DNA from 2 places in the Neobacillus solisequens genome. Region 1 is predicted to be linked to the other one. Evidence: riboswitches for the same ligand, from Rfam matches in the RefSeq annotation. Region 1 holds a riboswitch; the other holds the start of a gene.

What was found. A riboswitch is a leader RNA that binds a small molecule or an ion and turns the genes downstream of it on or off. The one in region 1 is predicted to bind S-adenosylmethionine.
Region 2: linked by a shared signal. The riboswitch ahead of ACI3K6_RS10800 (methionine biosynthesis PLP-dependent protein) and the one ahead of mmuP (S-methylmethionine permease) in region 1 are both predicted to bind S-adenosylmethionine.

Annotation. Positions count from the first base shown of each region.
Region 1 covers NZ_JBKFGJ010000006.1:4,069-20,722, reverse strand. Annotated here, with positions in the region: gene ACI3K6_RS07665 (sigma-70 family RNA polymerase sigma factor) at 1-263, opposite strand, end outside; gene ACI3K6_RS07660 (sensor domain-containing protein) at 709-2,784, opposite strand; gene ACI3K6_RS07655 (Ig-like domain-containing protein) at 3,456-5,588, shown strand; gene ACI3K6_RS07650 (DUF2142 domain-containing protein) at 5,821-7,842, opposite strand; gene ACI3K6_RS07645 (EamA family transporter) at 7,883-8,230, opposite strand; gene ACI3K6_RS07640 (DUF2304 domain-containing protein) at 8,227-8,607, opposite strand; gene ACI3K6_RS07635 (glycosyltransferase family 2 protein) at 8,636-9,334, opposite strand; gene ACI3K6_RS07630 (YitT family protein) at 9,724-10,290, shown strand; gene ACI3K6_RS07625 (uracil-DNA glycosylase) at 10,716-11,390, shown strand; gene ACI3K6_RS07620 (NAD(P)H-dependent flavin oxidoreductase) at 11,704-12,657, opposite strand; SAM riboswitch class I at 12,912-13,016, shown strand; gene mmuP (S-methylmethionine permease) at 13,098-14,507, shown strand; gene mmuM (homocysteine S-methyltransferase) at 14,482-15,426, shown strand; gene ACI3K6_RS07605 (immune inhibitor A domain-containing protein) at 15,703-16,654, shown strand, end outside.
Region 2 covers NZ_JBKFGJ010000010.1:21,110-37,763, reverse strand. Annotated here, with positions in the region: gene galU (UTP--glucose-1-phosphate uridylyltransferase GalU) at 1-172, opposite strand, end outside; gene ACI3K6_RS10850 (polysaccharide biosynthesis protein) at 185-2,011, opposite strand; gene ACI3K6_RS10845 (CpsD/CapB family tyrosine-protein kinase) at 2,293-2,949, opposite strand; gene ACI3K6_RS10840 (YveK family protein) at 2,936-3,673, opposite strand; gene ACI3K6_RS10835 (ABC transporter ATP-binding protein) at 3,833-5,632, opposite strand; gene ACI3K6_RS10830 (nucleotidyltransferase domain-containing protein) at 5,636-6,826, opposite strand; gene ACI3K6_RS10825 (lasso peptide biosynthesis B2 protein) at 6,848-7,303, opposite strand; gene ACI3K6_RS10820 (lasso peptide biosynthesis PqqD family chaperone) at 7,316-7,609, opposite strand; gene ACI3K6_RS10815 (aldolase) at 7,621-8,541, opposite strand; gene ACI3K6_RS10810 (paeninodin family lasso peptide) at 8,643-8,768, opposite strand; gene ACI3K6_RS10805 (asparagine synthase-related protein) at 8,783-10,720, opposite strand; SAM riboswitch class I at 11,119-11,231, shown strand; gene ACI3K6_RS10800 (methionine biosynthesis PLP-dependent protein) at 11,364-12,476, shown strand; gene metC (cystathionine beta-lyase) at 12,476-13,669, shown strand; gene ACI3K6_RS10790 (bifunctional homocysteine S-methyltransferase/methylenetetrahydrofolate reductase) at 13,666-15,528, shown strand; gene metH (methionine synthase) at 15,506-16,654, shown strand, end outside.

The sequences.
Region 1 (16,654 bases):
TCCCAATATTCCTCTTTTGGACATATGGTGTTTTCAAGATCCTTATAAAGGTTATTCAACTCAGTAAGCATACGGCCTCGGATAAAGGTATAGGCGTAGTTTGTAAAGGTTCCTTTCTCGGAATTAAACGAATTACTCGCTTCCCATAAGGCCACAAGCCCGTGCTGATAGAATTCATCCCGACGATTAAATATGTTTAATGTGTTGATGATCTTATGAATCATTGGTTCATACTGTTTTGCTAGCTGTTCAAAACTTTCCAAAGGTGTTCCCTTTCAGGAAAGCGCGCTTTTCCAAGTATTCCTAGGTGACTCCACCATATCGCGAACGAACGATTCAGGCGAATTTCCTTAAATCGCTTTTTTGCCGCTATTTAATGCAAAAATAACGTTTTTTGGCTACAAAAATCATTTTTCTCGCCAAAAAATGCACGAATTGCCCTTTTACTATCAAAGTGATAAATTTTATAATACTTCTATTCAAATGAATGGGGGATATCAATTGTCTTCGGCTATATGGATACTAGAATTAAGACGAACTGTTTGCCAGCAAAGGTGGGATAGGACGAAAGGGACATCGGTACATTTCTGTCGGAACATCAATAGGTTCAAGGATATTGTAGTTAACTAGTTTATAAAAAAATAAGAAAAACTCGACAATAAGCCGAGTTTTTCTTATTCCTATTACTGGTCAATAGAATATTGACAATTAAGTAGTAACAGGTCCTATAATTTCTAAAACGTCCTCAAAAGGAACAGGTCTGCTATATAGATACCCTTGCTGGCGAAAACAACCAAGGTTATGTAAAAATTCCTTCTGATTTTTTTGCTCTACTCCCTCGGCAATTACATCCATTCTTAGGCTGTTTGCCATGGCCACAATCGTTCTCACAATGGCTTCTTGGTCAGGATTGGTATAGATATCTTGCACGAATGATTGATCTATTTTTAAGACTTTAATCGGAAGTCTTTTCAGATAACTTAAAGATGAGTAGCCGGTTCCAAAGTCATCGAGAAGGACTTCGATTCCCATTTCTTCTAATTTTAATAGTTTTTGAGCTATGGCCTCCATGTTTTTCATCATGATGCTTTCGGTAATTTCTATTTTTAAGCAATGCGGATTAAAGTTTGTTTCATTAAGAATCTCGGTCAATTTGGTGATAAATTCATTAGTTTCGAACTGAGGTGCAGAGACGTTGACGGAAATATACGTTTCAGGGTAGCCGCTCTCATGAATTTGTTTACCGTGTAAACAGGCTGTTCTCAGAACCCACTCACCGATAGGGATGATTTGTCCCGTTTGTTCCGCAATGGGGATAAACTCCGCAGGTGAAATGAAGCCCATGGATGGATGGAACCAGCGAATTAACGCTTCAAATCCTGTAATCCTCCCTTTTTGTGTATTCATAATCGGTTGATAGTACAGTTGAAGTTCACTTTTATTGATGGCATTGACAAGACCATGGCCTAATTCCACTAGCCTTGTTAAACTTTCGGTCATACCTTCTTGATAAAATTTATAATGATTAATTCCTTCTCTTTTCGCTTGATACATGGCAGTTGCCGCTTGTTTTAAGAGATGATCCGGTTTTCTTGAGTGTTCAGAGTAGATGCTGATTCCTATACTTGCTGTAATGGGATATTCACGGCCATGGATATAGAAGGGATTCGCAATGTTTTGCAGAATATTTTTTGCTACGATTTCAACTTGGGAGAGATCGGTAATATTTTTAAGCAGGACATTAAATTCGTCTGCACCATGTCTGGAGACAAAATCACTTTGGCTCAATCCCCGTCTGATCCTCTTGGCAATCGTTTGAATAAGTTCATCACCATTTTTAAATCCAAGTGTTTCATTTACCAGCTTAAAATGATCAAGATCAATATGCAAAACAGCTATTTTCTTTTTCGTTTTCTTTACCTTGGCTATGGCATCTTTCAGTTTTGATTGCAGCATTCTCTTATTGGGTAATTTGGTTAAAGAGTCGTAAAAGGCCATAAAATGCAATTGCTCTTCAGCCCGTTTTCGTTGACTGATATCGGTAGTGACACCATCCACACGCTCTACTTCTCCAGAATCATTGATGACAGGAATGGTTAGTTCGTGAATCCATTTCATGTCTCCCTTTGAATCAATAATTCGGTATTCGAATTTGATTGAATCTCCACCTAATAAAAGTTTATCCATTTTCTCCACCAAGGCTTGATCGTGAGGATGGATGTTCTGTTTCCAAAGAAAAGGGTTCTCCAAATAGTCCTTTGGAGTATAACCATAGATTTTTTCACAAGCTTGTGACATGTGTAAAATCTGTTTGCTCTGAATATCTATTGACCATAAACATACATCAATACTATTAATGATATTTTGCAAGCTGCTTTGGTTAAATACTGAATGCTGCTTGGTTTTATTATTGTCCGTAACCTCTTTTGCAAATCCTACAATGCCAGCCAGTTGATTCATAAAATGAATGGGAATGGTGATTATTTGTAATTCGATGAGATGCTTATTCTTATGTCTGATGGATACTTGATAACTTTTTTGCTGGCCGTTTAAAGATTCCGTCAATTGGGATTTAGCCGTACTTATCGAATCTTCGTTTAGAATAGAGAGAAATGATCGCTGAAGCAGCTCGTCCCTTGAATAACCAGTTACGTCTAAGGTGGCTTCATTCAAAAGTATAAAATGACCGTTCAAATCAACAGCAAAACTTGGATCCGGATTCTGTTCAAAAAGAGATTTATATATATCTTCCAATAGCGCCGGATCTTGGAGGCTATTAAACATTTTTGTATATTCATTCCTTCCTTTACAATTAGGACCAATAATATTATCGGGTAAAATTTTCTAATTGAATAGTAAAAAATGGAGGATGTTGATATTTTGTCATACATAATTATATTTTTTATAGATAGAAGTATTAGTAGAATTTGTCGAAAATTTTTTAGGAATATTCGACATCTTTCGCTTTTTGTTCTTTATAAGATACAATACAATCATTATAAAGTAAAAGTGGAAAAATAAGGGGGGTTACCTCAATTGAAAATCAAATCTATTATTTGTTTTTTTCGAAAATACCATAAGTATGACTATTTTTCTGGAACGTGTATCAGATGCGGAAAGGTGAAAAATCATTTTTAACCAAAAGCCTAACAAGGGCTTTTTTATTTTTTGTATTTTAAACAAGGTATTAAGACAATAGCAGGAGGCAAAGGCATGAGCTAAATATAGGAGACTATTAAGCATTTTTGCGTTGTCATTCCTCCATTTACAATTAGGACCAATGATATTATCAGGTGAAAACTTCCAAGTGGATATTCAGTATAGATAATGATTTATAATCATGATTTGCCGTTGGAATTTTGAAAGCGTCGAAAAGTGGGAGAAATCGCCAGAAAAAAATAGAATGATGAAAAATATGGTATAATTTGGGTAAAAAACTTAAGGTGGAGAGAACCATGAGGAAGCCGTTGATCAGGATCTCGTTTTTATTCTTGCTAGTTTCAATTATTGTTTTTTTCAATACCCAAGAAGTAACAAAAGCAGAAACTACAAAGTCAAAAATTTCTTTTCGTATTTTATCACCTACATTAAACTCAATTGAGTATAATGATGAATTATCTATAAAAATTTCAAATATAACATCTCTTTATCAAATTAGTGCAGTAACGGCCCGAGTTGAAGGAAGGGAAGTTACCCTTACACGTACTAATAGTGAATGGGAAGGAAAAATAAATCTGGCTGGGTTAAAAAGAGGAGCGAAAACTCTTGAAGTAAAGGCCACTGATGTGTATGGGAATAATGCCACAAATAAAACTACATTTACATATACGAAACAACCAAAGCTCACCATTTATACACCGCAAGATTTCAGTTTTACAAATAGTTTTATAAGAATCAAGGCAGAAGCCTCTGATTTAGCCGGTGAAAAATGCACTATTAAAATAACGGCACCCGATGGACAGCAAATGGATGCCGTTAATAAAATTGATACCGTAATGTACCTTGATCTTACAAAAATGATGAATAGGAGTACCTCCATAACATTTGTTGCAACTAATGAGACAGGAGGGACAGTTTCCATAACGAAAACATTGTATGCTGATCCCAGTAGTTATTTAAACAAAAAATATCAAGTAAGTGGTGTAATACTAGATTTTAAGGATAATAAAATACTATATAAAACCACAAATAATGAAATAAAATTAAAAGATCTGCAGACAGCAAGTGAGACAACGATTTTTGCATATGCAGGAAGGCTTAAAGGATATATAACTCCTCAAGGGGTACTACTCGCATTATATAGTTCTTATTACAACAGTTTGTTTGTATATAAAAATAGTAATCTTATTTATATTGGTAGAGAGCTTTTGAATAGCCCTTTAAAGGTTGAAGGAAATTATGCAATATGGAACGGGGATTTAAAACCAAGTTCAAATTCGGAAGATTTTTCCGGAAGAGAAATCTATTTACTAAATTTAGAGACTGGGAATGCACAATTGGTACGTAAAGATGGAATGGTGATTGATGTCACCGCTAACGGAGAGGTCATTTTTGTATCATCAGGAGCGGTTTATCGATATTCGGATGGTAACATGATCAAGCTTTCATCTAGTGAACATGTTTCCTATACAAATGTGTTTTCAGATGGGAACATTACAGTATATGGTGATCAACCGTCTGGAAGTTACAACAGTAAATTAATTTTAAATAAGGATGGGATAGAAAAAACTATTGATGTAGATTCAATGCCTTTGGCCGTTAATAATGGCTATGTGGTATATTCGAAATCCATAAACGGAACAAGCCAAATCTTCTTATGGAAAAACGGAGTATCAAAGCAGCTGACTCATTTTGGGTTAAATGTATCACTAGAATCTCTTAGTGCAAATGGAGATGTCATTGTAAAAGCCTATGGGCTTTATTCAGATCCCGGGAATGGGTACTATTTTATTAATAGAGAAGCCAGTACACCAATAAGATTGTATACAATTGGTGTAAAAAATAAGAATTTAAACTTAAAAAATTACTGGATTGGAAATGAATTATACGGTGTGATTGGCGGTTCTATTTTAAGAATCGATCCTAATCCAATTTTTGTTACTGGTATTAAGCTTGCAGAAACAAAGCTTACATTGAATACCGGTGAACAGCATCAGTTAAAAGCTAATATACTCCCAACCACTTCAACAAATCAAAAAGTGTTCTGGTCCAGTAGTAATTCAGCTGTTGCCACAGTTAATTTTAGAGGAAAAGTAATGGCTAAAAAGGTGGGTACCGCCGTCATAACCGTTACCACAGAGGATGGAAAAAAGCAGGCAAGCTGTAGGGTAGTCGTTACAGATATAACACCACCAAAAATGCCGGTTGTGCAAGCTGTCACGAACCAGTCAACCTTTGTTACAGGAACGGCCGAAGCAGGATCAACTATAACCGTATCAATTGGCTCAAAGAAATATCTAGCTAAAGCAAATTCTAAAGGCTATTTTAAAGTAACAATTGCCAAACAAAAGACTGGAACAAAAATACTCGTCACAGCAACAGATGCCGCGGGAAATACAAGTCCTGCAAGGGTCATTATTGTAAGATAACTAAATGTCGGTAATCATCTTAAAAGATTTGCTTTTACACGGATGCTAAGAGGACATCTCTAGAATGGGACATCAAAAAATGGTACCAGTATAGGCTGAACACTCTTTTTTCGAGTGTCCTACCAACTGGTACCATTTTTAATTTTTATAAGATAACATTGCCAAAAATTAAAAGTGTGTGTAGACCACGTCCTGAATCAGTTTAATCTCAAATCTATGGTAACCGTTCAGGTTAACTATTAATATCAACTAAATAATGAAGCAACAACGTAAACATTGAACACTGCACAATAGTGTAAATCAGGAATCCCAGCTTTCCATCTTTACTCACAATCTTCGGATAAGAAAGACTTAAGAAAAAGAGTGCTGCAATTGGAATCATGTATCTTCCTTGAACCCCGCCTATTATAGGTGCTCCCACGGGACTAAAGCCTACATAAAGAGCCGTATAGATTAGGAGAAAGACTATTGAGAAAATACCTAGAAAAATAAAGCGGTCTATATTTCGTACTGGGATTGAAATCTCCGTCTCTTCCTTTATGATTCCGAATAATAGGAGCATAAAGAGATACGAGAAAATTACAATAGAAGGTGCCTGGTATAGATAATTTGATGTGGCTTTTCCCAGCATCGAAATGACTAGCGTATTCCCTTCACTATATAAGGTATCAATAAAGTACTTAACGTAATATAGCGGATGAGTTAGGACAAATTTTACTTGATCACCTGGTGAAACTCCAGGATTAATTCTTAGGTCAGGTACAGACATGTTTTTCAAATTCATCAAATTCCAAATGACAAATGGAATCATACAGCCTATAAACAAGTAGGCGAATTTTTTTATATACTCTTTTTTACTCGAAAACTTTGAAGTAGGGATAATTAAAAATAAAAAGAGTATCGGAATGTATACAATTTTTGATAAGGCTATAAACAGCCCAATTAAAATGGCAGTAGCTATATGCTTCCTGTTTATTTGATTTACCTTCCCATAGGCTAAGTGAAGAATATAGGCAACAAATAGTAAAGCAGTTGCATCGGTTATTCCATCTGCAGACAGGGAAGCTGCTAGGATCAGTGGCGCCGGGATTAACGCCAAAGTAAAGAATAGTTTTCGTTTTACCGGAACTATTTTTAAAGCCATATAGACAATTGAGATATAGGCGATTAAATTAAATAATCGACCGAGATACATCATCGCTAATGGTGAATCGAAGATCAGCCTGCCCAACATCATCCCCAATGCCTGGGGAAAATAAATTAATGGAGGGTAGGAACTGGCATAATTCCGCGTGAAAATCCTGTGGTCGGAGTCCAGCTTTTTAGCAAACTCCTGCCTCACAAGTTCATATTTAAAGCCATCCTGATGAATAAATCGGACATCCTGTACCGTATCAACGAGGCTAATGGGTATATAGTTTCCTAGTCTTTGATCAACCGTCTGATTGGTAAATTTCCCTTCGGACACTTCAAAGGAACGAAAGTAATGTTCAATTTCGTCAAATTGATCGAAAGGAGGAATGATCAATGTAATGATAAGACCAAACGGGATCGCAATAATCAGAAATACCTTATGTAAATGATCTGAACATTTCCTGATTAGGACAACGGATCCTAAAAAGAGCAGAAGTAATGCTACCCCCACTAAAACAAAGGCTGTTTTACTAAGTAGGGGCTTATTCTCTACTTTCAGGACTTTAAAAAACAAATCCCCCGGTTGCTTTTTCCCGTTTATGGTGAGACTTCCATTCTTATAAGAGTCTTTTGCACTCCTCCAAAGGGTAACCGTATTCCCGCTCTGTAAGTGATGTCCCTCAAGACTTACGATATAACCTTTCCCTTTTGCTTGATGAACCGGTGGAAAGTCTATATAAAAGTTTTTGACATCCGGAAGCTTGGAAAGACTTAACTTCTGTCTGGAAATCATTTTTCCGCTTTTTTGTTCCTTTAACGTAAAAAGGAGAGTTCCGTGATTTTTCCTGCCGTAGGTTCCGAACTGTAATTGAACCCGTGAAAATGTATTTTCTTCCACACGAAATGACTGGGATAACTTCATATTCCCAGTTAATTCTCCAAGAGTCATATCGTTTCTTTGTTGATTGACTACAAGGTGCTCAGATTCACGTTCGTGGATAAAAATACCTCTATTTTCATAGATGTATAAAGAAGAAAAGAAAAAAACAATAGTGATTATCAGCCATGGCAGCCAGTAATCTTTGATTTCTGACTGAATCCATTGTTTGTAACCTGCCATGCTAGTAGAGATGCTCCTTTACTAGAGATTTTGCCATGATTTAACGGGTGATGAGATAGACCCCAAATAGAATCACACCTGTTCCAACCCATCTTGTAACAGGAATACTCTCTTTAAATAAAAAAAGGGCAATAAATATAGCAAACACATAGGCCAAACTTTGTAATGGATACAAAAAGCTTAGTGGCAGCTTAGAGAGTAGATACATCCAAATGCCTGTTGCAGCGATATAAAGAACAAAGCCTGCTAAAATAAACGGCGAAAAAAAGAATTGGAAGAACTTTTGAATGATATTTCCGTGCAGATGCAAGTTTTCAAGTCCAATCTTCCAAGAAGTCTGACCCAATACCAAACAAAGAATATTAGCTAAAATAAGTATGTATTTCATGTATGTAACCTTCCGTCCATAGTTTCATTTGCCTGCATTTTTTCAATTTCCTTTTTTAAAATACCAACCTCCTGGACCACATGAGTTAATTTATTTGATAACTTGGATATGGTTAAGGTCAGACTAAAAATAAGAAAGAATTGAAAAACAAATGATAACAGGAAAATGGCATTTACAGGCTCCACAATACTAAGTGTGGAAGCAATAAATTCGGCAATTTTCGAAAATGATGCTAACAAGATATTCACAACACAAAAAAATAACCAAATTAATGAATATCGTAATTCTAGACGATACTTTCTAATCATATTAACAATGATAATGAATGTAATGATAGAAGCAATAAATAAAATGATTTGCAGTTGTGTAGTAATCATAATTCTCACCTAAAAAGATTCTAGTGGCCTACGTCAGCCCAATTTTTCTTAAATTATCAATAATGATGGCTAGGGAAACTTTAATCATGTAATAAATTGATCGTATAAAGTTTATACTGGACTCTCCGCCCTCGCGTTCATTCATCACGACGGGAACTTCTTTAATGGAATAATTATTCCGCAATAGATAAACGATGGATTCAGGTTCGGGATAGTCCGATGGATACCGGTTACTAAATAACGTGATGACTCGGCGATTGCAAGCTCTAAATCCTGAAGTAGGGTCGGTAATTTTCTTTTTTTGTAAAAAATAAATTAAGCGGCTGAAATAGTTGATGCCAATTCTTCTCATAAACGAAGATTGAAAGCCCGCTTTCTCTAAGTACCGGGATCCAATGATAAGGTCAGCTTCACCTTTTATAAGTGGATCGATTAGGGATTGAATATACAAAGGATTATGCTGTCCATCTCCATCTACCTGAATCGCAATATCATACCCATGCTTTTCAGCGTACTTATATCCTGTTTGCACAGCCCCGCCAATCCCTAGATTGGAAGGAAGATCTATGACGTTGAATCCGAAATCCCGACACATTTCTGAAGTATTATCGGTCGAGCAATCATTAATAACAATTACATCTACGTTCTTTATGTTACTGAAAAGTTCAGCTAAACGATGAATATTGGCGCCCTCATTAAAAGCAGGAACAATGGCCAGAACCTTCATGACAAAATAACTCCCTTTTAAAATAGTAATCTATCTCTATTTAATCCGCAGATGAAACTTTGTGTAAAAATATGGAAATAAAAATTAAACACTTTAAAATTATAACATAACGATACTATTCTTCAAATTATCGACATATAGTTCACAAATTGTTCACATTTTTAAAATAGTAAAAGATATCAATATATGACTATTTGAAACAAATCAGATTGGGTGGATATGGGTTGGGTTTGGGTGAAAACATTTGGGTGACAGGCACCGTTCGTGGACAATTGTCCTTTTGTGGTGGACACTCAGGAGTTGGTAGGGGGCCGACATCCACATACTTAAAACCATTCTTAATTCCAAGTTGCTGTCATATTATAAACTAAAAAACTTGGACAAAGGTGATGGGTATTTATCAGCAAATAATGGCGACGGTAGTTGGCAGTTTTCTTTTGGGTATAGGGGTTAATGGTTTTTTGATCCCGCATCATTTTATTGACGGCGGAATTTTGGGGCTGGCTTTGATCCTACATTACTTTTTGAAGGTTCCGACGGGTTTTGCAATGGTGGGACTGAGCCTGCCTATTTGTTTATTAGCCTCAAAGAATGAAAAAACCTATTTCTTAAGTAGTTTATTTGGTTTGTTTTTATCGTCCATATTTATTGATGTTCTCGCACCTCTTCGTTACCAATTTCTGATTTCTCCGCTAACAAGTGCTATCATTGGGGGAATGGTCATTGGGATAGGTGTTGGGCTCATGCTGTATTACAAGACAAGCTCAGGAGGGACGGATCTGCTGGCTAAAATGATTTCAAAATCTCTTTCGTTGAATATCGCATGGATTATTATCTTCATCGATGGGTTGATTGTATTAGCAGGTCTTTCTGTGTTGAATTTGGATCGAATTTTTTATTCTTGTGTCGTGATCGTTGTTGGTGGGGTGACCACCTCTATGATTGAGGGGAGATAGAAGGCCATGTGAGTTCCAAAAGCCTTTAAAGGCTCAGTAGACTTTAAATGGATGAAAGACAAGTACCTCATTTTTAATAATGGTATTGTCCATCATAGCTGGGATGAAAGACATCAGGCTTCTATTAGAAATGAAAACTGTCCTTCATAAGCTTGATGAAGGACACTGACATGGTTAGTAACAAGTCTTTTGTCTTTCAAAACGCAATTTGCCATAAAGGCTTTTTACATGCAAAGATTTTCATTATATTTGGGACCATATGATACATAATATTGCGACTAGTTTTATTGTATATAAAATCAATTTTGTTGACCTTAGTAATCCCAGTAAGAATTAGCGAAGAAAATCTTATGATTGATACCCCCGTTCACCACTCATTATAATAATAGTAGTTTAACAACTTTGGAATCGAGTGTGAAATAGAAATGGCCATTTTAAAAAATGATTGGTCTCCTTTGTTGGAAGGAGAGTTTGAAAAGCCGTATTATCAACGGCTAAGGGGAATTTTAAAAGAAGAGTATCAAACGAGAGTGATCTATCCGGAGCAATACGATATATTTAATGCCTTGCATCTTACTCCGTTTCATCAGACGAAGGTGGTCATTATCGGACAAGATCCGTATCATGGCCCGGGACAGGCACATGGATTAAGCTTTTCTGTTAAACCAGGCGTGGGTATTCCGCCATCATTGCAAAATATTTATAAAGAACTGAAAGCGGATTTGGGGTGCACGATCCCGAATAATGGGTTCCTTGTAAAATGGGCCGAGCAAGGCGTACTGATGTTGAATGCGACATTAACGGTGCGTGCAGGGACACCGAATTCTCATAAAGACCTTGGGTGGGACCTATTTACGGACAAAGTGATTGAAACCTTAAATCAGCGGGAAACACCGGTTGTGTTTATCCTTTGGGGGAATTTTGCGCAACAAAAAGAACAGTTGATTACCTCACCGCATCATTACATCATCAAATCTCCGCACCCAAGTCCTTTTTCTGCCAATAGGGGGTTCTTTGGCAGCCGACCGTTTTCCAGAACAAATGCGATTCTGCGGGAAATAGGGTTGGAGGAAATTGATTGGCAAATTCCTGATTTATAGAGGGATTTCGTTATTTTTTAAAAGGCTCTTTAAACTTGTATGTTGATTTCCACTCCAGGCACTTCGCTTTCCGTGGGCGTTTCGGCGAGTCTCCTCGGCGCTTGCGCCTGCGGGGTCTGTCCAGAACCGTACTCCCACAGGACATTGATTTTCTACCTAGAATTCGCCCACGCACGAAGGAAATACGGTAGCATTTTCGAGGAGTCTTCGTGCCTTCCGCTCCAATCAACAGGGTTTAAAATCAACCGTATTCTTTAACATAGCCTTTTAAAAAAAGGTACCTGACCGTGATAGTGGGCAGGTACCTTTCCATTTATACACAAGCTTTAAATTCGCTCATAATATTGTTGATGATTGTTTGAACTGGTAGGATTTCTTTGATTTCATGGACTCTGGCTCCGGCAAAAACTAGACCATTCTCGCAATCTCCATTCATCGATGTGATCAAAGAATCAAGCGTACAGAAACGATAAGAACAATTTTTCAAGCAATCCATGCACTTTTTGATTTTCACCTTTTTGTCATCTGAAATAAGATCAATAAAATGGTTTTTAATGGCACGCCCCTGGAGACCAACCGTTGTTTTGACCAAAATGGTATCTTCCTTTTTGGCTTGTACATATTTTTCTTTAAACGTTAATGGGGCATCACATTCATCACTAGCGACGAATCTGGTTCCGATCTGTACACCAGACGCTCCCGCGCGTAGGGCTCTCGCAACATCTTCCCCCGTCATGATTCCCCCAGCAGCAATGACCGGGATCGTAACAGCTTCCACCACTTCAGGCAAAATATCAAACAAAGGTCTATCTGTACCAAGGTGTCCGCCGGCCTCATGACCTTCCACCACAACGGCTGAAGCACCAAGACGTTCTGACAATCTAGCCAGTTTTGCGGAAGATACAATCGAAATAACGGGAATACCGGATTCTTTTCCCCAAGCATACATATCTCTAGAAATTCCAGCGCCTGATATGATGAAATCAACTTTTTCATCAATGGCTGCCTTCATTTTTTCAGCAAAGTCATTCATAGCGAAAAGAACGTTTACTCCTATATAGCCTGAATCCTTTATATTTTCCTTCGCTTTTCTTATATGTGATCGCATTTCATCAACGGAAATTCCAGTTCCTGATATAATCCCAATGCCCCCAGCATTTGCAACAGCAGAGGCAAGTCCGCTTAAAGAGATTCCTACACCCATGCCACCCTGCATGATTGGTACCTTTGGCATCATATGACCTATTTTTAATTGTGGAAAATTCAAGAAAAAAACCCCATTTCATTACGTTTTTTAAGTAAACCTAATATCCACCACTTTAAACAATAGGGTGTCTAAAAAATAGTGATGAATGTAATGGTCCATCCTCACAGTTATAAATAAATTACTAATTGCCACATAATGTTCAAATTTAACGTTTTCAGGGAGAGGTCAATTTGTTGATGTTAAATAATATTTTCTGAAAATATTGAGCGTATTGACAATTCTAAAAATGACTGATAAGGTTATAAAAAAAATATTTCTTATCCAGAGAGGTAGAGGGACTGGCCCGATGAAACCTCAGCAACAGGTCTGCTTAAGATACTGTGCTAATTCCAGCGGGTGATTAACCTGATAGATAAGAGCGGTCCGTTTCTATTTGTCAGTGAAGCACTCATTTTTGAGTGCTTTTTGTTTTTTCTGGATAGCTAAAAAGGAGAGTATGAATGGAAAACAACAATGGGAGAGAATTTCAAAGGGAAATGAAAACGCGTCATATTGTCATGCTATCGCTTGGCGGTGTGATTGGAACTGGATTATTTTTAAGTTCGGGCTATACGATTCAACAGGCAGGTCCGTTTGGGACGATCTTATCCTATCTGATTGGTGCATTAGTGGTGTATCTAGTCATGCTTTGTTTGGGAGAGCTTTCTGTACATATGCCTGAAACGGGTGCCTTTCATACCTTTGCAGCTAAATACATCGGACCAGGAACAGGATATACGGTCGCCTGGTTGTATTGGTTAACGTGGACGGTTGCCTTAGGTTCTGAATTTACGGCTGCGGGAATGCTTATGCAAAGATGGTTTCCATCGGTCAATGTTTGGATCTGGAGTGCCTTTTTTGCCGTTTTAATTTTTATCATTAATGTATTAACGGTTAAATTTTTCGCTGAAACTGAATTCTGGTTCTCATCTATAAAGGTCATCGCCATTGTGGTCTTTATTATTTTAGGTGTAGCGGCGATGGTAGGCATTCTTCCCATGTCCCATTCAAACTCAGCACCTTTCTTTTCAAATTTGGTAAAAGGGGGCCTGTTTCCTAATGGTGCTTTTGCCATTCTCATAACCATGCTTGCGGTGAATTTTGCATTTTCAGGAACGGAATTAATCGGGATTGCAGCTGGAGAAACAGCGAATCCGCAAAAAACAATCCCGAAGGCCATTCGCACGACTTTATGGAGATTGATCCTCTTTTTTGTAGGAACCATCATTGTATTATCTGCGCTACTGCCTATGAACGATGCTGGCGTATTAGAGAGTCCGTTTGTTGCTGTTCTAGAACGTATAGGGGTGCCTTACTCTGCCGACATTATGAACTTTGTGATCTTAACAGCCATTTTATCTGCTGCCAATTCAGGACTGTATGCTTCCTCAAGAATGCTTTGGTCATTAGCTAATAAGAAGACCATTTCACCCATGTTTGCCAAAATGACTAAACAGGGTGTTCCCATCAATGGCGTTATTTTCAGTATGTTAGGCGGAGTTTTATCTTTGTTCTCTAGCATTGTTGCACCAGATACTGTATACATTGTGCTAGTATCCATTTCCGGTCTAGCTGTGGTGGTTGTATGGATGAGTATTAGTGCCTCCCAGTACCTATTTCGCAGACAATTTTTAAAAGAAGGAAATTCAATAGAGGACTTGGTTTATCGTACGCCACTTTATCCGTTTGTTCCAATTTTGTCATTTATCTTGTGTCTTGCATCCTGTATTGGAATTGCGTTTGATCCAACTCAACGAATAGCCTTATATTGTGGTATTCCATTTATATTACTCTGCTACGGCAGCTACTATCTTACACAAAATCTAAAGAAAAGAGGCGCCCATTATGTCCAACAAAATCAACCCAATTGATACCATTTTATCCCAACATTCTATTATGCTTCTAGATGGAGCCTTAGCGACAGAACTGGAGTCCCATGGATGTAATTTGGATGATCCCCTTTGGTCTGCACGTGTGTTACTTGAAAATCCTGAATTGATTTATCAGGTTCATTCTGATTATTTTCGTGCCGGGGCGGACTGTGCCATTACGGCAAGTTATCAGGCAACAATTGATGGTTTTTCCGCTCGTGGAATAGAAAAGAAGGAAGCTTTAGAATTAATGAAGCAAACAGTGCTGCTGGCAAGAAGGGCAAGAGATGATTTTTGGAAGGAAACTGCGCAGCATAATCGGCCTAAGCCATTAGTGGCTGCATCTGTTGGACCATATGGAGCTTACCTAGCTGATGGTTCAGAGTATGTAGGAAATTACGGCGTAACAGATGAAAGATTAGTAGAATTCCATCGTCCTAGAATGGAAGCATTGATTGAAGCCGGAGCCGATTTATTAGCATTTGAAACGATCCCTTCTTTACAAGAGGCGAAAGTGTTATCGTCCCTATTGCGAGAATTTCCGGAGGTATATGCATGGCTATCCTTTTCTTTGAAAAATGAAAAAGAAATTAGTGATGGTACTAAGCTTGCGGAGTGTGCACAGTATTTTGACGAGGACCAACAAATCATTGCCATTGGTATAAATTGTGCACCAGTAACCTATGTTACTAGTGCCATTAAGGAGTTGCGCACGAACACGAAAAAGCCTATTCTGGTATATCCAAATTCGGGAGAAACCTATAATCCGGTAACAAAAACTTGGCATGGCCAAGAATTATGTGGAAGGTTCGAACTGCAATCCGAAGAATGGTACAGAGCAGGAGCAAGGTTGATCGGAGGATGCTGCCGAACAACGCCCCATCACATTGAAGAACTTTCAAAAAAGTGGCGCTACTAAAAGCATGAATGTGTCTAATTTCATCGACATTTTTCGAGAATTGACAGGTATATCTCAATTAATCAAACGTTTGATTAAGACCGATATTTTTACAGAAAAGGAAACAAAAGCCTTGAATAGCAAGGCTTTTTTTATTTTAAAGGAGTGAAAAAATGGCAAAATAGGTGTAGTATTTTGTCTAAAATTTAGACTATTGTAAATATTTACATAAATAGATTGGTAGATTACAATTTTACATGTACTATTTTTTTAATAGAGATAAAGGGAGGCTAAATCGTGAAGAAGAGAGGAAAATTAAAGGTTTTCTCCAGCATTGCGGCAACAACCTTGGCAACATCGGCACTATTTTCTAGTTGTTTTGCAGTACCAAAGATTTCCCCTGTTGCAGCAAAGACGGCTTATACTGCAGAGTCAGCCACAATGGACATGAACATTATTGACCAGGACAGGCTGGCAAAAGCACTACAGAAAAGAGGACTTATTTCAAAGGATGCATCCGGTGAAGAAATCGCAAAGGCTGTAAACGCTTACATTAAAAAGAAGCAGGGAGAAAAGCCGGGCAAGTCCGACAAAGTCCTAACAAAAGAGCAGCAGGAAATGGACAAAAAGGCAAAAGACTTTTTAACCAAGCAAAAGGACAAGCTGGTTGCCCAGCTTAATAAAGGCCACGAAAATTTCAAAAAGGGCAAGCCGAATGGTGAAGTGAAAGTAGACTCTGCCAAGCAGGCCTCGTATAACGGATCTGTCCGTGAGGATAAAGTGCTAGTTTTGCTAGTAGAATATGCAGACTTTAAACACAACAACATTGAGCAAGAACCAGGATATATGTACGCCAAAGATTTCAATCGCGATCATTATCAAAAAATGCTGTTTGGCAATGAAGATTTCACCTTATTTAATGGTGATAAGGTAAAAACATTTAAACAATATTACGAAGAGCAATCTGGCGGCAGCTATACCGTAACAGGAAACGTTTCTGATTGGCTAACGGTTCCAGGGAATGCTGCTGATTACGGTAGCGATGCCCCAGAGGGTGGCAACGATAACAAGCCGGGAACCAAGGGTCCTCGCGGTCTAGTAAAAGATGCCCTGAATGCGGCTGTAGCAAAAGGGGTCAATTTAGCTGATTATGATAAATTGGATATCTATGACATTGATGGCGATGGAAATATTAACGAGCCAGACGGCTTGGTTGATCATCTGATGGTTCTTCATGCTGGTGTAGGTC
Region 2 (16,654 bases), on a different contig from region 1:
TTCCAGTTACGATAATAATATCCTCAATTCCGGACTCAACCGCTTCTTCCACGATATATTGGATTGTTGGTTTATCAACGATTGGCAGCATTTCCTTTGGCATTGCTTTTGTAGCCGGAAGAAACCTTGTTCCAAGTCCCGCTGCTGGGATAATTGCTTTTCTCACCTTCATAATATGCACTCCTTAAACTGAAACTGATAATTGTGCCTGAGGGGCGACTTTGTAATTAGCAAGCGCCACAAGCCTTTCTTTTAGCTCTTCTTTCGCAAGAGTTGGGTAAGAATTGATAATGTCCTCAATTTCCTCGATAAGAAGGTCTGAAGCTCTCCCAACATAAATCTTTGGATAAATTTGCTGATCATGTACTTCTTCCGGTTTTAATAGTTCTTCAAAAAGCTTTTCGCCTGGTCGAATACCAGTAAAATCGATTCCAATCTCATCAATCGAATTACCTGAGAGTTTAATCAAGTTTTTGGCCAAGTCGATGATCTTAACCGGATCACCCATATCTAATACGAATATTTCACCACCACTGGCTAGTGCCCCTGCCTGAAGCACCAATCTGGATGCCTCAGGAATGGTCATAAAATAGCGGACCATATCTGGATGAGTAACAGTGACCGGACCGCCCTTTTTAATTTGTTGTTTAAATAACGGAATGACGCTTCCTCGACTTCCTAACACATTGCCAAATCTAACAGCTACAAATTTTGTTTCACTTTCTTTGTCCATGTGCTGAATGATCATTTCAGCTAGCCGTTTTGATGAGCCCATCACACTGGTTGGATTCACTGCTTTATCCGTTGAAATCATGACAAAGGTTTTTACCCCATTCCAACTGGCCGCCTTCGCCACATTCATGGTTCCCACTACGTTATTTTTAATGGCTTCCTCAGGATTGGCCTCCATTAATGGAACATGTTTATGTGCAGCTGCATGATAGACGGAGTCTGGTTGAAACATGCTCATGACAGTCATCATTTTCTTGGCATCCTGGATATCTGCAATAACGGGGATAAATTCAATCCCTGTATGTTTAAACGTTTCCTTTAGTTCCATTTCAATCGAATAGATGCTGTTTTCACCATGGCCTAATAAAATCAATTTTTTCGGCTTGAAACATGATAATTGACGGCAAATTTCTGACCCGATAGACCCCCCTGCTCCTGTTACCAATACAATTTTATTTGTAATATTTTCCGAGATTGTAACCATATCTAGTTCTACAGGTTCTCTTCCTAATAGATCCTCTACTTGGACATCACGAAATTGATTAACAGATACTTTTCCTGTCATCAAATCCTCCAACATTGGCAGAATTTGCGTTTTAGCCTTCGTTTTAGCACATTCTTGGAAAATGGCGTTTAGTTCTCTTTTGCTAAGTGATGGAATGGCAATCACGATGTTTTCAATATTTAATTTGTTAACCGCAAATTCAATTTGATTAATGCCGCCAATGACTGGAACCCCTAATATATCGAGCTGGTGTTTCTTATCATCATCATCAATAAATGCGATCGGCAACAGATCAGCATCACTATTCTGTTGCAGTTGCCTTACCACCATCGTACCGGCAGATCCTGCTCCAATGATGAGAGTTCTTTTTTTACTTTCATATTTTTGTAAATGTGAATCTCTAAACATTCTCAGGCAAAACCGTGATCCCCCGATTAATGACATATTCAGCAGCCATGTTACGGTTAACAATCGATAAAATATTTCATGAAAAATAATGGCCTGTGCCGAAGCAGCAACGATAATTGACAATGTTACAACCTTTAGGATACTAAGCAATTCCCCAATACTGGCATATTCCCACGCTTTCTTATACAAATGGATTCTAAATGATAGGTAATAATGACTGGCTAAAATGACAATTGAACTAATTACCATTGGAAAAGTAATGACATAAAAAGTGCCATTTACTAAGAAGCGGCTAAAATAGATAGCTGTTAGGACAATAAAAGAATCAATTAGCAGAAATAAGGATAACCTTTGCCGATATGTCATACTATCCCCCTCAAATCTATAGAACTATTATTCATATCTACAACTCCTTAAAAATGTTAAGGATATGCTCTTTATGAAAAACACATCCTCAACATTTTTAAATAAAGGGCATCTAACCCCCCCTCACATCACACTCTCGACGACTGGCGTCTAAGGTTTTTCAACCCACAGCATGACCGAGTGCCTCCATTGATAAAGGCTAGGAGGCATCACCTTTTGTTTAAAAGAATATTTCGTTTCCAATAACGAACAACCTTGCCAAAAAAAATGTAATTTCTAAGTTACTTATTAACAACAACTCCAACAATATGGGCCTTTGCTAACTCTAATACCTTTTTCGCTTCTATTGCATCCTCAAACTTAGTGTGATCATTTTTAACGACTAAAATGACTCCATCACTTTGATTGGCAACTAACTTCGAATCTGATACTTCAAGTACAGCATTAGAATCTATTAAAATGACGTCATATTGCTGTTTCACCTTATCTAGTAAATCAAGCATTTGTTGAGAGCTCAGTAGTTCGACAGGATTATGAGTTATAAGTCCGCTTGTTAATAAATCAAGCCTCCAAATCTCTGTGTGGTATACAGCCTCCGTAAATGATTGCCTCCCGGTTAGCACATCTGTTAATCCGTTCGTATTAGGGAGTTTGAAAAAGGAATGTAAAGCGGGTTTTCTTAAATTGGCATCTATCAAAAGAACCTTTTTCTTTTGTTGCGCCATGGATACGGCTAAATTTGTAATAATAGTTGACTTTCCCTCACTGCCGCATGGTGATGTAACCAAAAAGGTTTGACTTTTCTTTCCTGAGAGCATGAATTTAATATTGGTTTGGATCATTCGAAATTGCTCAGCAATACGAGATTCTGGATGGGAGTAGGTGATGATGGTCCGTTTTTTTATATCGGTGGATTCTTTTCTTTTATTTACCGCCAACCGACTCGCCCCCCGTTTCTAGTTCAAAATACATTCTATTTTTTTTTCGTTTTAAATTCCGTTTGCTTATTCGTGGGACCTTTCCTAATACAGGTAACCCTAGCATCGCTTCAAGGTCATTATTCGGGCGAATTCTGTTATCCAATGACTCCAGTAAAAACGCTAATCCGATTCCAATCACGATACCAACAGCTACTGCAAAGAATAATTTATTATTATTCTTTGGATTAATGGGATTGGTATTTACCTTCGCCTTGGATAACACTCGAACATAATCTTCCCCGACAATTTTGGGTACCTCGTCTTTAAATACATTGGCGACTGTATCTGCTAGGATCGCTGCCTGATTAGGGTTCGAGTCCACTACACTTATACTTACAACCTGAGAATTATCCACGCTGGCTACCGTGATTTGATTAGCTAATTCTTCAGCAGTTTTATTTAATTGCATCTGGTTAATGACAATATCCAAAACGGCTGAATCTCTAATAATTACCTGAAGTGTTTTTCTTGATTCCTCATCTGCTCCAATGATTATTCTTGAAGAAGATTGATACAGAGGTGTAATAGCAGCATTATTTAAAGTAAAACCTGCTATTCCTGAGATTACTGTTAGTAGGGCTATAATCCAAAATCTTCTTTTGATCACACTTACTATTTCTTTTAAATTAATTTCCTTTACCTTGGGACTTTGGTCATTTCTATTTAGATTAATCGTATTCATGAAACCACCTTTATTTTAAATATTTTAAGAACATAGGAGTAAATATTAGTTTGTTTATTTCACCAGTAAATCCATACTTTATATTTAACATTTTAGTTCTATATAAAGAACGTGTCAATGCTTTCTTTCCCATTTTCTACTATTTAGGTGATTCAAAAACTAGACGCTAAGCTCCATCTGCTTCCTGAGCAGATGATTAAACATCCCTTTCTTTTCATGTGCCAGTTGGGCAAATTGACCTTTCTGGATAATCTCTCCCTGCTCTAATACAATCACTTGGTCGGCATTCCGAATGGTTGATAATCGATGAGCAATTACGATCACCGTCATTCTTCCTTTTAGTCTATCTAATGCCTCTTGAATCTTGGACTCATTTTCTGTGTCTAAGGCACTTGTTGCTTCATCTAATACTAGAATGGAAGGTTTGCGAAGGATTGCTCTGGCCAAAACGAGCCTTTGCCGTTCTCCACCAGATAATCTTATTCCTCTATCTCCAACAATAGTCTCCAATCCTTCCGGCATCTTTTTAACAAAATCCGCTGCTGCCGAAAACTCTAGTGACTCCCAAATTTGAGTTTCATTTGCCTCAGGATTTATCATAAGGAGGTTTTCTCTAATAGTGGCGTTAAACAGAAAAGGTTCCTGTGGTACATAACTAATTGAACGTCTTAAAGACAACAATTTATCCTCTGAAAGAGGTTCCCCATCAATAAGGACACTCCCGGACTCTGGTTTATTCAACCCCATAATCATATCTATTAAAGTACTCTTTCCTGCCCCGGATGGACCTACAATGGCGGTCATACTTTGAACAGGAATATTCAAATTAATATTTTGAAGTGCATAGCTTGATTCTTTTGAGTTATATCTAAAAAATACTTCCTTACATTCGATACCCTTTTGAATGTGAAGAGGTTTAATATCCTTGTAGCTTGTGTTATTTGAAACCTCTAATGCTTTGTTACATCTTTCTTGTAGTACAACTAATGAGCGAAAGGCGGGTATTGTTGTTGCAATTTGCTCCATACTAGCTTGAATACTAGTAATTCGAGGCCATAATCTTGAAAATATCATTAATATGAGAAAAAATTGTTCAGGTTTCGCATCAAGCATCAGAAAATAAATCAATAGAAAGATTGCTATTAAACTGGCTGAAGCAATTTTATAAAAAGTTTGGGAGGTTGTTTTTAATTTAATATAATCAATTTGCTCCGAGACCATATCGTTTGTTAAACTCCTCAGCCATCGTAACCTGGATTCTTCCAAGGTGTTACTTTTTATATCTTTAATACCATTTAATTGATCCGTAATACCTGCAAGATATTCCTGGGCTAACAAGGACGTTTTTAACCCTAGTTGTTTTGACTGCTTGATGAATCTGCGGGAAAAGAAGGCCAGTATAAATCCTGAGACTAAGACAAATAAGGTTAATTTTGTTGATAACCAGAATGCAATTCCAATTTGTATAACTGTAAAAACCATTGATGATAAAAATTGTGTAAATTGAATAATCCCACCTGTTACGCGGGAAAGCTCCATGGTCATGACGTTAATCAAATCTGACTTTTTTTGTTTCGTAAAAAATTCCCAATTTGCCTTCATTATTCCATTGTAGGTTTCAACTCTTAATTGCCGGACAAACCCCTGTGTAATTTTAACATTCCTAATTTCTAAGTTTTGCTGAAGCAAATTTTGTGTAATAACTAACAAAATATAACAACCCAAAATCATAGCCAACACCATTAATTTAGGGAATTTCTGCAAGAAATCAAATACCTGCAAAAATTTTATAGTTTCCATATCTACACTGATTATTCCACTGTAATGAATCATTGGAATTAATAGAAATATCCCCATTCCATCAAGGAAACTTACTAATCCCATACCGAAAAGATTTAAATATAGGATATTACCAGAGTAGGAATATAACTTTTTTATAAAATAAAATACGTAATTCACTATTTACGCCCTCCTTGCTTCGGAATAATTCTTCGTTTTCCTTAAGATCACAATAATCGGCCGCAACGGGAAATATAGAAAATGAAGAATTTTCGGCAGAGGAAAAAACTCTGCGTCCTCCGGATAAGGATAAAGGGTGCTCGCAAAGAAAAGCACTTTTTGTCTCTTGGACATTAACGAAATTAAATGTCGCTTATGATACTCAGACACATCTTTTGGCACTGGGTATGTATGAAGATTAACCATTTGTTTTATATAAAACAAAGCATCTCCTGCTAACTGCTTTGTCTGCTTTCGATTTATGTTTTCCATCATTTCATCAGGTACTTTTGTGCATAGCAATTCTGAAGCTAAATATAATGCCTGACCACCCAATTGAAGAAATTGATTTTCTCTAAGTAAATCCTTGGTTTTGTTCCAATTAAGTTCCATTTTTACTAATTTTTCAATATCCATTAACCACCTTAGTCTTGACCAGCCATGGCGCGCTCCATGAGATACTAAAAATAAAAATAAATCTTCAAACCCTAATGTATAAACAGGGTAACTTGTTAATTTACTAACTCTTTTTCGATCCCACAAATCATTAAAATTTGGCTCTTTCGCAGGACCAGGATTCAGTCTCCAGTGGATTTCGACTTTTATCTGTTTTTCCGGATGGGAAAACGTAATATGATGATGTCGCCATTTCCAATCATTTAACACAGTTTCAATATAATCATCTTTGATATATCCATGATCCAATAACAGTTTTTCTGCAAGTGATAATTTTTCAATTGGTATTAATATGTCTATATCAGCAGACGTTCTTAACGATACATCGCCATAAAGGTCAACTGCCAATACTGTTCCTTTTAAAAATAGACTGCGAATGTTATTTTTATCAAATAATTTAGCAACATTTTCTGTTTCGCCACTGAGAAAAAGCATGCGAAAAATGTTTTTTTGATAAGAGAGTTTCAGCTTTTGGCACACGAATTCCGGAACAAATTCACTGTCTAGTTCTTTGATTTTTTTATAAACAATCGGAAAAACACGATGATGAATAGTTAATGTATAAAAAGTATCCCAATTTATTTTTTCCAAGAGATCAGGGCTTAATTTATCTATTGTTTGCTCCTCATTTATTAAGGAAAGTAACAATTTTAATTCTATAGGAAATTGCTTTACCTGCTCTTTAAATAATGTATCCACTTTGGTTTACTCCTTTAGGTTCTATCCATTCATACACCTTGCAAATTTTCCTACTACTGTAAATTGATCCATAACTTCCTCGCCCGTTATAATCAACGTTCCACTTCTGAGCCAAGCATGGGCTGCCAATTGTCCATCCTCATCTCTTCCAGTTCCTAAATAAAGAGTACAATCGATCTGCCTTCTTTGCAGCATTTTCATTGCGGCTATGGCCTTTACCAAACACTTACTTTGCCAAGGTGTGTAATTGCTCATAATATAAATAGCATTTGATATGTTCTTTAAAAGTTTCTCTTCTGAAGGATTCCGGTTAAATGAGGATTCCTCCATATGTTCACCCAAAATAGGGGCAACTTTTGAAAAAGGCATCGATTTTAAAATGCGCCCCCAGGCCAAAAAGATAAAAGCCTCTATAAACAATCGCTTTTCTTTTGAATCCAACAACACAAATGTTTTTACTATTCGGGCAAGTTTCATGACAAAATCCCCCTAATTCACGATTTGAATTAGGCCCTCATTATTTAAATGGTTGATAAAGGAGAGAACATCCTGCTCACATACTTTTTGCTCAATTTCGTAGTCCTTCAGTAATCTGTTTACTACTTCCATAATTTCTGTAGGTGACTTGATTAATTCCCAAATTTCTCCACCTATTGTCCCTAAGTTGTAGTATTTTCCACTTTTAATACTAAGCATGACTTTTTCACCATTCATATCACTAACTACATTGCCTTCTGCTTGCAAGACTACTGATGCTAGTGAAATAGTTTGTGTACTAATCATATTAGTCCCCCCTATTTTATATTGGATAACAGTAGAGACATTAGTTCGGAAGCTGTAAACTCTCCAATTGGTCTCTGTAATTGAAACATATTAATGTGATTTAAAATTTTTGCTGATTCTTTAAAATGCCATTCTGTCATACCTAAACGGGTTACCAAAAAGTTCCGGTAAGTATGTATATTTAAAGTATGCAATTGTTCTAATCCCTCAATTTTCTTTAGGTGAGGCTTTTCTTGTTCGTTAATCACCAGCTCAAAAATAGCTTCTAGTGGTATTTTTTCTTCTAGAAATCGTTCATGAACTGGAACAGCAAATTTTGTTTCTCTATCAAATAATGGTTGTAAATTGGCTGATTCTATACCAAATTGGTTTAGGCTTTCTTGCCACAATTTCTGTTGAGGATAGGATGGAGTGACATAAGGAACATTGTTTTGATCAAAAGATATTGGTATGACATCATCACTTAATAATTGATAGCCCTTATTCATTAATGCTGCCGCCAAGGTTGATTTCCCCGCACCTGAGTGACCCACAATGGCATAGGCTTTCCCTTCAATTGCAATAGCACTTCCATGCAATGGTAGGATCTTTCGCTGAAGAAGTACGGCTCCCATACAGGTGCCAAGGATATATAGGCGTATTTTATCTTCTTCTGTCCCTTTTATTGGAGATACGATAATTTCTTTTCCATTTTGAATAGAAAAGATCGCCGTATCAGGAACTTCAAACATGATTTCATTTCCTTGCACAACAAACTTTTTCACTGTTCCGGAATCTATTTCATACCAACGTTGAGATAAGTCACGTTTTTTAATTTCGATGTCTGCCTCATTAACTGTATGTTTTAATAACGTCATTTCAGGCAAAACTATTTCACTTAATAGATTCAATCCAAATCCCTTATACAATAGGGCACTTTTTGTGATAGTCATGTTCTCACTCCAGCTACCGAGAAAAATTTTTAAAAGCCCTTACACACTTTGCATTGTATAAGGGCAGTTTTGTGGCCATGATTCACTGAAATCTACATTCATTAGCTGTACTTTACTGGATCGTCTGGATCTGGTTGTACTGCATCTGGAATTTTATGACCAGGTCCTGCCATAGTCATGTTAACGTTCAGTACTTCTAATTCAGGAGTGCTCCATTCTTTTTTCATGCTATCACCTCCTTTCAAGCAACTTTTTTTATAAATCGATAGAATATTAAACTACGCATTAATATTTTAAAATCTTGATCGTAGACATATTCCGGACCCGGAATCTCTTTAAACTTTGGTATAATGGTACGAATGAACTCTATATTTAAGTATTCAGCTACTTGAGCATCATTAAGCATTTGCTCTAACTCGTTTATGAACTTACTCCAATGTGACGTCATTCTAATGATTCCATCGGCACCTTGTGCTCCTCTAGTTCGAAAGTTCAATCGTATATTGTCTGGTAATAAATTTTTAGTTGTTCTCCTGATTAGAGCTCTGTCTAAACCATTTTGAACGTATTGTTCCTCAGGTAGGGATAAACAAAAACGAGCGACACGCAGATCATTAGTAGGATCACGATCCCATACTTTATATGGCAGCGAAAATTTGGATCCATACGTTCCTGTTATATTCCAGTAGTAAAGCTGTTCAAATTGCATTTTTCTAATTTCATACCAATTTTGCGAGATGGTTCCATTCCGATCAATTCCATGACTTAATAGGGTTTCGAATACTCCCATATTCTCGGCAAATTCTGAATTGATCATTAGTGGAGAAGGGTCCACTTCTTTCCCAGTGAAAATTCTACCAACTAATGGAAATGTTTTCCGAGCTACAACTGACACAACTCTTGACTTTTTTACTTGCAGGTTTCTACTATATAAAAATATTTCTCGAATACTTCGAATCAGCTGAAACTTTTTTAATAACCTGACGTGGTATTCTAACGCTGGACCCCAAGAAACTGTCCAATTTCCTCTTTGACCATTAAGAAGCACCCCTACACCTTTTTGGTTAGCCCGCTCATAAATCCCTTTTAGCCAATAACTATTTTCAAAAAACTTATAGGGCATTTCTAAGTGATTTAGCCATTCATCAATGACTGTGTATGAACTTTCCCCCTCAAAATCCAGAAATTCGGGTACTATATTCCCAACAAAATTTACAGTCGATTCAATCAGTGGACGCTCATTAGCTACCCGACTTTTAGGGGTCCAGTCCTCAAACTCTTGTAAAGGTACGTAGCTAAAGGTATGCAATTGTTTGCTCTCCCCGCGCAATGCTGGAGCAGCTAGACACGCCACTGATCCGGAATCTAATCCGCCGCTTAGGTGAGCGCCCACTTTGTGAATCGTTCTTAATCGGTCATTAACAGCCCTTTGGTAGACCTCCTTAAAGGCCTCTTCATATTCCTCATTAGACTTCAATTTCAACTTATTTTCTTCTGGCAACTGACAATACCTTGATACTGTTAGTTCGCCATTTATCACTTTTAATGAATGTGAAGGGGGAATTTGCCGCAATGTTGTATAAACCGTTGAAGAAGGATCTACCGATTCAAACATCCCCGGATTCGCTAAAAACTCTGCAATCCATTGTTTATTTAATGTTTTTTCTATGTATGGTAATTTCAATAAAGGGGCCATCACAGTCGAGAATGCAAACTTGTTGTTTTGAAAGTGGAAGTAGAGAGTCCTTAAACCAGAATAATCCCTAGCCCCAAACACCTTCTGCTCTCGCTCATCCCAAATCATATAGGCAAAATCGCCAACTAAATACTTGGGTGAGTCTTCGCCCCATTTATCATAAGAAAGGAGGATTAGTTCGCTGTCCGTTATGGATTTTTGCTTTGCCTTTGGGATTTGGAGTTTTTCAAATAGTTCAGCCCGATTATCAATGATGGCATCGGCATTTATGGCCAGTTTCCTTTCTAGATCATAATAAGGAAGCTTCTCACCGACAGACTCTGGTGTGATCCATTGTGCATGACAGCCGAGGAAGATTTTGTCGCTATACCAAGTTTGAACATCATCTGCTGGATATTTTTCTAGTTCTTTCATTAATATTCTGCCGTGTTCAACAATTAAAGGTTCATTATTCATATGATAGATCCCTGCTATAGCACTCATGGTTTTCCTCCACCAACTATGTAAAAAGTCATTAGTTAAATACTATTATCCTATTATTCTTCCTTTTATAACCGAATATTCTGAATAAATAATATGAAACAAAGGTTCTAAAAAAAGAACACAGTTAGAATATTCATTTAAAAGATTATATATACATAAAACCTTTAATTACCGGTATATTTACCTAATTATTTTCTTTTCTACCTAATAAATCTGGGATACAAACTCTTTATCTGTTCTACATAAAGAACAACTTGATAAAACTATATTATAATCTAATAGTCTCATTGTCAACCATCTTCCCCCTTACAAAATCCAGCAAATTCTGCAATTTCTAAAAATTTATTGACACCTTTTATAAATTGTAGTAAATTTTATAAAAAGTCTTAATATTGATTTTCTTATCAAGAGAGGTCGAGGGAATGGCCCTGTGACGCCTCAGCAACCTTCAGTGGATTTTTTCACTGAAAAGGTGCTAACTCCTGCAAATTGTTAATTTGCGAGATAAGAAGAATGACGCTTTGGTCGGATTACAAAAGTCTTCTTCTTATAGAGGGCTTTTTTCTTTTATTACCACGCTTTAATGCCGCAATGCTTTAAAGTGAGAAAACACTACAATTTTACTAAACAGGGAGTGTGCACAATGTACAAAATTGATACGAAACTTGCTCAAATTGGAAACAGAAGTGAAACGGAGACAGGCACCGTGAATCCACCGGTATATTTTTCAACTGCCTACCGCCATGCAGGAATTGGGCAATCGACTGGGTTTGATTATACTCGGACAGGAAACCCAACACGCCAGCTCCTTGAAAAGACGATTGCTGATTTGGAAGGCGGCGATCAGGGGTTTGCCTGCAGCTCTGGAATGGCGGCGATTTTCACGATCCTCTCCTTATTTCAATCTGGAGATGAGTGGCTTGTTAGTGAGGATTTATACGGAGGGACTTATCGTCTATTGGAAAAAGGATATAAAAAATGGGGCTTAACATCTCAATATGTGAATACGTGTTGTCCGGAAGAGGTTGAAAGCAAGATTACTCCGCAAACAAAAGCCATCTTTCTCGAGACTCCTACCAACCCCCTCATGCAGGAGGCAGATATTGCAGCGATTTCCGAGATTGCAAAAAAGCACGGAATTCTGCTGATTGTTGATAATACCTTCTATACTCCGCTCTTGCAGCAGCCGATTAAGCTTGGTGCGGATATTGTCATCCATAGTGCGACCAAATATCTGGGTGGACATAATGACGTACTTGCCGGATTGATTGTTGCCAAAGGCCAAGATCTTTGCGAGCAACTGGCCCTTTATCATAACGGAGCCGGCGGTGTGCTTAGTCCGTTTGATTCCTGGCTGCTTATGCGCGGTATGAAGACTCTATCCTTAAGAATGGAGCGCCATGAAAAAAATGCGCAGGCCATCGTTGAATTCCTTTCCAAACATGATGATGTCATTGATGTTTTATATCCGGGACGCGGCGGAATGGTTTCCTTCCGAATTAAGGATGAAACGTGGGTTAACCCATTCCTGCAGAATTTAGAACTTATTTCGTTTGCGGAAAGCCTGGGCGGAACGGAAAGCTTCATTACTTATCCAGCAACACAAACCCATGCTGATATTCCTGAAGAAATCCGCATTCAACAAGGTGTTTGTAATCGATTGTTGCGTTTCTCTGTTGGTACAGAAGATGCGGAAGATATTATTTTTGATCTTAGTCAGGCGTTTGCCAAAATTCGTGAAGGAGTGATTGCATAATGGAAACCGAAGATTATTGTTTTGAAACGAGGCTGCTTCATAACCGTCATAAAGTGGACCCTGCTACGGGTGCGGTAAGTGTTCCGATCCAGCATGCATCCACCTTTCATCAATTTGATATCGACCAATTTGGCAAATATGATTATGCCCGCAGTTTAAATCCGACTCGAGAAGCACTGGAGGATGTCATTGCCGAATTAGAGGGCGGCGTGAAAGGCTTTGCTTTTTCATCAGGAATGGCGGCCATTTCCACAGCCTTCTTGCTTCTTTCTTCCGGCGATCATGTCGTGATTACGGAGGATGTCTACGGTGGGACGTTCCGAATGGTGACCGAGGTTCTTACACGATTCGGGATCCAACATACGTTTGTCGATATGACAGACCTTGATCAGGTAAAACAGGCAATTCAACCTAATACAAAGGCCTTTTATGTTGAAACACCTTCTAACCCGCTATTAAAAGTGACGGATATTCGCGCAATCAGTCAATTGGCGAAAGAAATTGATGCGTTGACTTTTGTGGATAATACATTCCTAACTCCACAGCTTCAGAAACCATTGGAGCTGGGAGTTGATGTGGTGCTACATAGTGCTACGAAATTTTTAGCGGGACATAGTGATGTCGTTGCCGGGCTAGCTGTTGTGAACGATGACGCGCTAGCGAAACGGCTTTACTTTTTACAAAATTCCTTTGGAGCGATTTTGGGAGTTCAAGATGCCTGGTTAGTACTACGCGGGTTGAAGACTCTCCATGTTCGCCTGGAACAATCGCAAAGATCGGCATTAACCTTGGCAGAATTTTTACAAGCCCATCCGCTTGTCGAAAAAGTATACTATCCGGCTCTTGAGGATCACCCCCAATACGAAATTCAACAGGAACAGGCCTATGGTGCCGGTGCGGTTTTATCGTTTGAACTAAAGGATGAAGATGTAGTTCGCTCCTTTGTTTCCAATGTGAAGATTCCGGTATTTGCTGTGAGTCTTGGTGCGGTGGAGTCGATTTTATCTTATCCTGCAAAAATGTCACACGCTGCTATGCCGCAACCAGAACGTGAAAAGCGAGGCATTAAAAATAGTTTACTTCGTTTATCTGTCGGTCTGGAAAATCCGGAAGATCTTATCAAGGATTTTTCCCAGGCCTTTGAAAAGCTTGCACACAACGAATTGGTCTTACAACGAGGGGAATCGAAATGAGCTTTTTAGAAAAATTATCGAATCAAATCTTAATTGGGGATGGCGCAATGGGAACGCTGCTCTATTCCTATGGTACGGATTGCTGCTTCGAGGAGCTGAATCTTTCCCAGCCCGAACAAATTCAACGCATTCATCAGGCTTATATCGATGCCGGCGCCGATGTGATTCAAACTAATTCGTATGCGGCCAATTATTTGAAGCTGCAGAGGTATGGTTTGGAGGATTCGGTGAAGGAGATTAATAGTGCCGCTGTTGTGAATGCGAAAAAGGCGGCGCAGGGAAATGCCTATGTACTAGGTACCATTGGTGGCAATCGCGGCATCAAACCCAATTCTATTACTATAGAAGAAATTAAACGCAGTTTCCGTGAACAGCTGTATTGTCTATTGCTAGAAGGTGTTGACGGATTGTTGCTGGAAACCTTCTATGATCAGGAAGAGCTTGAAACAGTACTGGCGATTGCTCGTAAAGAAACGAAACTGCCGATTATTGCACAGGTTTCCTTGCAAGAGCCGGGTTTTTTACAAAATCGGACTCCTGTAAATAATGCTCTGAAACGGCTTGAAGAGATTGGTGCTGATGTCGTGGGGATTAACTGCCGGCTTGGTCCGCACCATATGCTGGAGGCACTGGCTCAAATTGAATTGCCGAAGCATGCGTTTCTGTCAGCCTATCCGAATGCCAGTCTCCCCGCTTATACAGATGGGAAATTTCATTATGACGGAGATGCCGATTATTTTCGGCATTCTGCACAAAGCTTCCGAAATGAAGGGGTCCGCTTAATAGGTGGATGCTGTGGCACGACTCCGGCTCATATTCGCGCTTTTGCAGCAGAAGTAAAGAGTAGTGTACCAATTTACGAAAAAGTCGTAAAATTAAAACCAAGGTCGATTCATGTTGAAAGCCAATCAGCGAAACGGGATTCTATCCCGCTTCATGAAATTGTGAAAGAACGGCCTTCTGTCATAGTAGAATTAGATACTCCGAGAAAACTAGATACGAAAAAGTTTTTTGAAGGAGCAAAAGCATTAAAAACAGCAGGTATCGATGCGATTACGATGGCGGATAATTCGCTGGCCCAGGTGAGAATCTCCAATGAATCACTTGGCTATTTAGTGAAACAGGAGTTGGGCATGCGCCCACTGATCCATATCGCCTGCCGAGACCGTAATATCATCGGATTGCAATCCCATTTAATGGGGCTTCATACTTTAGGGATGCATGATGTGTTGGCGATAACCGGTGATCCAGCGCGAGTTGGCGACTTCCCAGGAGCCTCTTCCGTTTATGATGTCTCTTCTTTTGAGTTGATTCAAATGATTAAGCAGCTCAATGAAGGGTTATCGTTTTCTGGGAAAGATTTAGGGCAGAAAACGGCCTTCAGTATCGCCGGTGCATTTAACCCGAATGTCCGTTCACTAGAAAAAACCGTAAAACGTTTGGAAAAGAAAATCAGTTACGGTGCGGATTACTTTATTTCTCAGCCTGTTTTTTCTGAGGAAAAGCTCGTGGAAGTGTATGAGCATACCAAGCATCTGAATGCACCGATTTATATTGGGCTCATGCCTTTGACAAGCAGTAAGAATGCCGAGTTCCTTCATAATGAAGTGCCCGGCATTAAAATTACCGACTCCATTCGTGAACGGATGGCGAAGCTGAGCGATAATCCGGTGGCAGCCGCCCGTGAAGGAATTGAGATTACGAAATATTTGATTGATGCTGCATTGGATTTATTTAATGGCATCTATTTGATCACACCATTTTTACGTTATGAAATGACCGCTGAACTGGCCCATTATGCCCGACAGCGTGCAGGTGAAGTGAGGGGGAACAGCTATGCCGAAAACACCATTTACTGAACAATTGAAAAAACGGATCCTCGTGATGGACGGGGCCATGGGAACGATGTTGCAGCAAGCTGATCTTACCGCAGATGATTTTGGCGGCGAAGAGTACGAAGGCTGTAACGAAAATCTTGTGTTGACTGCTCCTGAGGTGATCGCCAAGGTTCACCGTGAATATTTGGAAGCAGGCGCTGATATTATTGAAACAAATACCTTTGGCGCAACGAGTATTGTTCTAGATGAATACGAGTTGGGCTATAAAGCCTATGAAATTAATAAAAAAGCCGCGTTGATTGCTGCAGCTGAGGTCGAAAAAGCATCGACGCAGGAATGGCCGCGTTATGTTGCTGGTTCGATGGGACCAACGACTAAAACTTTAAGTGTAACCGGTGGAACCACGTTTGAAGCTTTGGCCGTTTCCTATGAGGAGCAGGCACTCGGTCTCATCGACGGAGGCGTCGACTTGTTGCTCTTAGAAACAAGCCAAGACATGCTGAATGTAAAAGCAGGCTTTGTCGGGATACAGAATGCCTTTGAAAAAACAGGCAAAACCTTGCCATTGTTTATTTCAGGAACGATTGAACCGATGGGAACTACGTTAGCTGGACAATCAATTGAATCGTTCTTTATCTCGGTTGAGCATATGAAACCTGTTGCAGTAGGCTTAAACTGTGCCACCGGTCCGGAGTTCATGCAGGATCATATCCGCTCTTTAGCTGCTCTTGCTTCAACAGCCGTCAGCTGCTACCCGAATGCCGGCTTGCCTGATGAAGAAGGTCATTATCATGAGACACCGGAAACTTTGGCAAAGAAGCTTTCTGATTTTGCAGCCCACGGCTGGCTTAACATTGTCGGCGGCTGCTGTGGTACAACACCGGATCATATTCGAGCCATTTCTGAAGCAATGAAAAATTATCTGCCGCGTGAGTTTAAACCATCTGAGCTGCACATGGTCTCTGGTATTGAACCGTTTATTTATGATGACCCAACATTGCGCCCCATCATGGTTGGGGAACGGACCAATGTTATTGGATCACGAAAGTTTAAACGGTTGATTGCGGAGGGGAAATTTGAAGAGGCTGCCGAAGTTGCCAGAGCTCAGGTGAAAGGCGGCGCCCATGTCATCGATATTTGCTTAGCC